DNA from 3 places in the Pseudomonas sp. P5_B3 genome. Region 1 is predicted to be linked to each of the others. Evidence: predicted binding sites of a transcription regulator. Region 1 holds the regulator's gene; each other region holds the start of a gene.
The links. Region 1 encodes FliA, which starts transcription of late flagellar genes. Its sites were predicted from a motif close to CTAAAGTTTNNNNNNNNNNNGCCGNTAA; they were not measured.
Positions count from the first base shown of each region.

Region 1 (2,264 bases):
CGTATTGGTGATCGACACCGCTGCGGGCATTGGTGACTCGGTCGTCAGTTTCGTTCGCGCAGCCCAGGAAGTGCTGCTGGTGGTGTGCGACGAGCCGACTTCGATTACCGATGCCTACGCCTTGATCAAGTTGCTCAATCGCGACTACGGCATGAACCGCTTCCGCGTTCTGGCCAACATGGCCCAGAGCCCGCAGGAAGGACGCAACCTGTTCGCCAAGTTGACCAAGGTCACGGATCGCTTCCTCGACGTCGCCCTGCAATACGTCGGCGCTGTGCCCTACGACGAAAGCGTGCGCAAGGCCGTGCAGAAACAGCGTGCCGTCTACGAAGCCTTCCCGCGCTCCAAGTGCTCGCTGGCGTTCAAGGCCATCGCGCAGAAGGTCGATACCTGGCCACTGCCTGCCAACCCGCGCGGGCACCTGGAATTTTTCGTCGAGCGCCTCGTGCAGCAGACAGCAGGACCGGTTCTATGACAGCAAGCGGTTACAACCTCTACAAAAAATCGGCGCGTGATGCGCAGTACGAGCTGATCGAGCGTTACGCGCCGCTGGTTAAACGCATTGCCTACCACTTGCTGGCGCGCCTGCCGGCCAGTGTCCAGGTCGAAGACCTGATCCAGGCCGGGATGATCGGCCTGCTTGAAGTGTCGACCAAATATGACGCCAGCAAAGGCGCCAGTTTCGAGACGTACGCGGGCATTCGAATCCGCGGCGCCATGCTCGATGAAGTGCGCAAGGGGGACTGGGCGCCACGTTCGGTTCACCGCAATACGCGCATGGTCAGCGACGCCATTCGCTCGATTGAAGCGAAAACCGGCCGTGACGCTAAAGATCACGAAGTTGCGGCCGAACTCCAATTGAGTCTCGACGATTACTACGGGATTTTGAACGACACCCTGGGCAGCCGGTTATTCAGTTTCGACGATCTGTTGCAGGACGGCGAACACGAAGGGCTGCACGAGGATGGCGCGAGTGCTCATATCGAGCCGTCACGCGATCTGGAAGATGAACGCTTCCAGGCTGCGCTGGCGGAGGCGATTGCCAATTTGCCGGAGCGTGAGCGACTGGTGTTGGCGCTGTACTACGACGAAGAGTTGAACCTCAAGGAAATCGGTGAGGTCCTGGGGGTCAGCGAATCTCGGGTCAGCCAGTTACACAGCCAGTGCGCGGCCCGTTTGCGGGGGCGTTTGGGGGAGTGGCGAGCGCGCTGAAGGCAGTGTGGGGGACACTGCGAACGAGGCCGGTGTGGTGTTGAACTGCGCCGGTCGCGATCTGTTGTGCTCCAGACAGTCATTGAGTGCTTTGCCGGATTGATTGAAATGGCGCGTCCAGGTGCTGGGCGCGTTTAAGACTGCTTGGAGGTCGAATTGGACAAGAACATGAAAATCCTCATCGTTGATGACTTCTCAACGATGCGGCGGATCATCAAGAACCTGCTGCGTGACCTTGGGTTCACCAACACCGTCGAGGCCGACGATGGCACTACCGCCATTCCGGTGCTCAACAGCGGAAGCATCGACTTTCTGGTAACGGACTGGAACATGCCTGGCATGACCGGTATCGATCTGCTGCGCCACGTGCGTGCCGATGAAAAGCTCAAGCACCTGCCGGTGTTGATGGTGACCGCTGAAGCCAAGCGTGAGCAGATCATCGAAGCGGCCCAGGCCGGTGTTAACGGCTATGTGGTCAAACCCTTCACGGCCCAGGCGTTGAAAGAAAAAATCGAGAAGATTTTCGAACGCATCGGTTGATGAGTGCGCCACGGGGGAGCTATGGGCAATAACGAAACTTCATTGGGCGACTTTGAGTCGACCCTGAAAAAACACGCCGTCGAATTGGTCGCGAGCCTTGAAAAAGGCAGGTTCGGCGACGCGGTGCAATTGATCCATGAGCTCAACCAGACCCGTGACCGCGGCCTGTATCAGGAAGTGGGCAAGCTCACTCGCGAACTGCATAGCGCGATCGTCAATTTCCAGATTGACCCGCACATGCCGCAAGCCGAAGAAGTGTCCCAGATCACCGACGCCACCGAGCGTCTGGGCTATGTGGTCAAGCTGACCGAGGCCGCGGCCAACCGCACCATGGACCTTGTGGAAAGTGCCACGCCGCTGGTCAATGGCCTGGCCGATGAAGCCAAGGTCTTGAGCGCGGACTGGGGGCGCTTCATGCGTCGCGAAGTCGGCGCCGAAGAGTTTCGTGAACTGGCCCGACGGGTCGAGGGGTTCCTGGCGCGCAGCGGCACGGACAATCGCGCGGTGTCGGG
Region 1 is NZ_JBFULI010000031.1:45,737-48,000, reverse strand. It holds gene fleN (flagellar synthesis regulator FleN) at 1-475, shown strand, start outside; gene fliA (RNA polymerase sigma factor FliA) at 472-1,212, shown strand; gene AC1DRN_RS18665 (chemotaxis response regulator CheY) at 1,381-1,752, shown strand; gene AC1DRN_RS18660 (protein phosphatase CheZ) at 1,774-2,264, shown strand, end outside.

Region 2 (2,264 bases), on a different contig from region 1:
CAGGCGCACGCTCAAATCACCCGCGCCCAAGGCTTCGGCCTGACGCACCAGATCACCCAGCGGCGCCAGTTTGCTGCGCAGCAACCAGACCGCCGAACCCACCGCCAGCAACATCGCCAGCAGACTGCCGATGGCCAGGCGAATGCCGACGCTCCAGGTCACCGCGCGGATTTCGGCTTTCGGCATGCTCGCCACCACCGACCACGGCCCACCTTCGAACGGCACGGCAATGCTGTAGAAGTCTTGCGACTTGTCGCTCCAGAAATCGCCCTTGCCCGGTGTCTTGGCCAGACCGACGATGGCCGGGACTGCCACGTCCAATGCCTGCACACCGGCGATCGGCACCAGCCATTTGTTCTGCTCGTCGAGCAGCGCCAGGGAGCCGGTCTGGCCGATGCGGAAGCGCTTGAGGTTTTCGAACTGAGCATTCTGTGCGTCGGTGTAATCGAATCCTACAAACAGCACGGCAATCACCTTACCACCGCTGTCGCGTACGGGGGTGTACTGAGTCATGTAGGACCGTTCAAAGAGCAAGGCGCGACCGACGTAGCTCTGCCCGGCCATCAAGCGCGCATAGGCCGGATGGGCGTGATCCAGCAATGTGCCGATGGCCCGGGTGCCGTCCTGTTTGCTCAGGGACGTGCTGACCCGAATGAAGTCTTCGCCACTGCGCACGAACAGCGTCGCGACGCCGGCAGTCATTTGCTTGAACTCGTCCACTTCCTTGAAGTTGTTGTTCAGTACTTCGCTGCCCAGGTGCAGGCCCGGGGTCTGCACACCCGCCACGGCCACCGGCTCATCCGGGTGCACGCTCAAACCGGCGCTGAAGCGCTTCTCGAACAGACCGCTCAGACGCTGGGTACTTTCACGCAACGTGCCGTGGAACGTGCTCAACTGATCGGCCAGCAGCCGTGCCTCGCTGGCCAGGTGCTCTTCGCGGGTAGCGAGGTTGGCAGCGTCCAGCGAGCGCAGGGCAAACACGGTGCTGCCGCTGATGACAACCGCCAGTATCACGGCAAGCGCAAGACCCAGCTGTGAGGCAATCCGAGCACGAGGTTGAGACATGACAGCTCCTGACCCAGTGGGCCGGATCATCCTTATCCCGTCGCACTCGGCAAAATTTCTGATAGTGGGGTAAACGTGGAGCCTGGCACGAAGGTTCCATCAGCAGATTTTCGGCGGCAAAACTGAATACTTGAGTGATTAACCGGGATATGGCTCAAGGCCGCCATTGCGGCGGCTCCATCGATTCAGCCCAGGTGTTCGACATCCGGTAACTCCATGGCCCGGACCTCGCCTTGCAGGAAATCGCTGAGTCGACGCAAGCGCTCGCCGCCGGGCCGGGTTTTTGGCCAGACCAGGTAATAATGCTCACCACTTGCGACGGCGGTCGGCCACGGCAAACTCAGACGTCCCTGCGCAACATCCTCTGCCACCATCAGCAAATCGCCCATGGACACGCCGTAACCTCGAGCGGCAGCGATCATGCCCAGCTCCAGCGTATCGAACACTTGCCCGCCCTTGAGCGAGATTCGATCGGTCAGGCCCATGCGCTCCAGCCAGTTGCGCCAGTCACGGCGGTCCGGAGTCGGATGCAGCAGCTCGGTACTGGCCAGGCGCTCAACGTCCCACGGTTGATCCTTCAGAAGATTCGGCGCGCCCACCGGGATCAGCTCTTCGGGAAATAGGCAAGTAGCCTCCCAGTCCGGTGGAAAATGCCCGTTGCTGAGAATGACGGCACAGTCGAAGGGTTCGTGGTTGAAGTCCACCGTATCGATGTCCATCCAGGCGCTGGTCAATTGCACTTCGTTCCCCGGTCGCAGGTGCCGGAAACGACTGAGCCGCGCCAACAGCCAACGCATGGTCAGGGTCGACGGGGCTTTCATGCGCAGGATGTCGTCCTCGGCGCGCAAGGTATTGCAGGCCCGTTCAAGGGCAGTGAAGCCTTCGCGTATGCCGGGCTGGATCAGCCGCGCCGATTCGGTCAGTTGCAGGTTGCGCCCGCTGCGATGAAACAGCCGACAGGCGAAATGCTCTTCGAGCGTACGAATGTGTCGGCTGACCGCACTTTGAGTGATCGACAGTTCTTCGGCGGCGCGAGTAAACGAGCTATGCCGCGCCGCCGCTTCGAATGCTCGAAGGGCATACAAGGGAGGAAGACGACGTGACATCAGGAAAGCTCCTACAACGCGATTGCTTCAATTTATCGGAAACTCTCTCATATGAGTTTTAATCATGCCACCCATCCTTTTTATCCCTTTGTG
Region 2 is NZ_JBFULI010000001.1:159,159-161,422, forward strand. It holds gene AC1DRN_RS00785 (methyl-accepting chemotaxis protein) at 1-1,065, opposite strand, end outside; gene AC1DRN_RS00790 (LysR substrate-binding domain-containing protein) at 1,251-2,171, opposite strand.
Region 2: a site for FliA is predicted at 1,173-1,200, ahead of AC1DRN_RS00785 (methyl-accepting chemotaxis protein). Genes of this name have one in related genera too.

Region 3 (2,264 bases), on a different contig from region 1:
TGTCGACCCGCGTCACCGCCGTCAGGTAGTGATCGCGACCGGTGCCCTTGGGTGGCGGATGGATCTCCTCCCAGTTCATGTTGACGATGCGTTCCACCGAGCGAACCAGGAAACCCTGGGTCTTGGTGTTGTACTCCGTGATGATCACGAAGGGATTGTTCTTGTCCTTCAAAGCACCGGAGCCGGTCGCCATCGCCAGATCGAGGATCGGAATGGTCGCCCCCCGGATGTTCGCCACGCCGCACACGACAGGACTGGACTTGGGCATCAGCGTCAGTTTGGGGCATTGCAGCACCTCCCGAACCTTGAACACGTTGATCCCGTACAGCTGCTGGCCGTCGAGACGGAACAACAACAGCTCAAGGCGATTCTGCCCCACCAGTTGCGTGCGCTGGTTCACCGAATCCATTACACCAGCCATGCCCAGACTCCTACACCAACGCCAAGTGTTGTTGCGACGTGCCTTCATCACTAAACGGCACGGCGCTTGCTTTTTTAATCGTTATGAACACAGAACCGACATTTTTCCGACGCCTGACCACACCCTGCCGCAAATTGCTCGGCGTGCTGGCGGCCGTTTGCCTGTTCAACGCTGGCAGCCCTGCCCTTGCTGACGCGGTTACCTTGCCTGACATGCTTATCGGCGTCACTCAGGGCTTTCTTGAATTCACCGTAGAAGACTATCTGGCTACCAGTCAAACGGAAGGCCGCTACGAGATCCAGGTCAACCCGCTCGATCCGCGCATGCACATGCCCATGTGCGACAAGGAATTGACAGCAACCCTTGAGAGTCCCAAGCCGCTGGGTCGGGTCACGGTCAAGGTCCGCTGCGAGGGCGCCTCCCCCTGGACCGTGTTCGTACCCGCTCAAGTCCGCCTGTTTCGCGATGTCGTGACCAGCGCCCGGCCACTGCGCCGCGCCAACATTGTCGAGCCTTTGGATGTGGTCCTGCGCGAACGCGATATCAGCCTCATCGGCCAGGGCTACCTGACCTCCCTGGACCAGGCTATCGGGCAGCGACTGACCCGACCAATGGTCGCCGACCAGGTGATTACCCTGGTGCATATCGAACAGGCCGAGGTCATCCGCAAGGGTGATCAGGTGGTGATTACCGCCCGCAGCGGTACGCTCAGCGTACGCATGCCGGGCGAAGCCCTGTCAAACGGCAGCCTGAGCGAACAGATCCGGGTGAAAAACCTCAATTCCCAGCGAGTCATCAAGGCGCAGGTCATGGCGCCGGGGCAGGTGGAAGTGTCCATGTAAGGCTCCCTGCTCATCGGAATGTGGCGCTTGCCCCGGCTGTTCCCTAGACTGTGCTCCATGCAGGGCAAGCGCTGGCGCGCGCGAGGTTCATTGATAAATGGGCCTAAAGTTTTCCAGGGAATGGCCGAAACCATGGCAAGCGTCCAAATTCCCAGAGGTTTTTTATCATGGTCATCGATTTCAGCCGTTTGAACAGCTCCTCGTCACTTACGGGCAGTACACGTACCAGCGCCAGCAAGGAAAACGCCGAAACCGGCAAATCCGCGCCGCTGGAGTCCGCGGCCGAACAGGCCGGTACCGTCAAAAGCGGGGAATCGGTACATCTCAGCGATGAGGCTCAACAGTTGCAGAAGGTCACTGACAAGCTGCGCGATCAACCCGCCGTCGACAACGCCCGCGTGGCCGAGTTGAAAGCAGCGATTGCCGATGGCAGCTATAAAGTCGACAGCAACCGTGTAGCCAGCAAACTGCTCAACTTCGAAGCCCAGCGCTAGGCCACCGCCGGCGCCAGGCTTTTGGACGCTTAAAACCCAAGGCCAGCCATGCACGACACTAATCTACTGCAACTGATCACCGACGACTTTGCTCCAGCGCAACACCTGCTGGAATTACTGCAGACCGAATCCCTCGCATTGCATGGCCGCGACATGCCATTGCTCGAGGACATCCTGGCGCAGAAACAGGCATTGGTCGTGTTGCTCGAACAGCATGGCCGCAAGCGCAGTGAAATTCTCGCCAGCCTCAACCTGCCGACCAACCGTGGCGGTCTTGAGCAACTGGCCAGCCAGTCGAGCATTGGCGACCAGTTGCTGGCGCAAAGTGACGTGCTGACCGATCTCCTGGCCCAGTGCCAGGCCATCAACGCCAACAACGGCCAGTCGATCCTCACCCAGCAGGCCGCTACAGCCACCCAGCTGAAAATCCTCACCGGCGGTGAAACCCCGGCGCTTTACGATGCCAGCGGAACATTCTCCAGGCTTGCCAAGCCACGCCCGCTCAGT
Region 3 is NZ_JBFULI010000008.1:133,564-135,827, forward strand. It holds gene AC1DRN_RS07840 (chemotaxis protein CheV) at 1-421, opposite strand, end outside; gene flgA (flagellar basal body P-ring formation chaperone FlgA) at 505-1,263, shown strand; gene flgM (flagellar biosynthesis anti-sigma factor FlgM) at 1,431-1,757, shown strand; gene AC1DRN_RS07855 (flagella synthesis protein FlgN) at 1,806-2,264, shown strand, end outside.
Region 3: a site for FliA is predicted at 1,367-1,394, ahead of flgM (flagellar biosynthesis anti-sigma factor FlgM). Genes of this name have one in related genera too.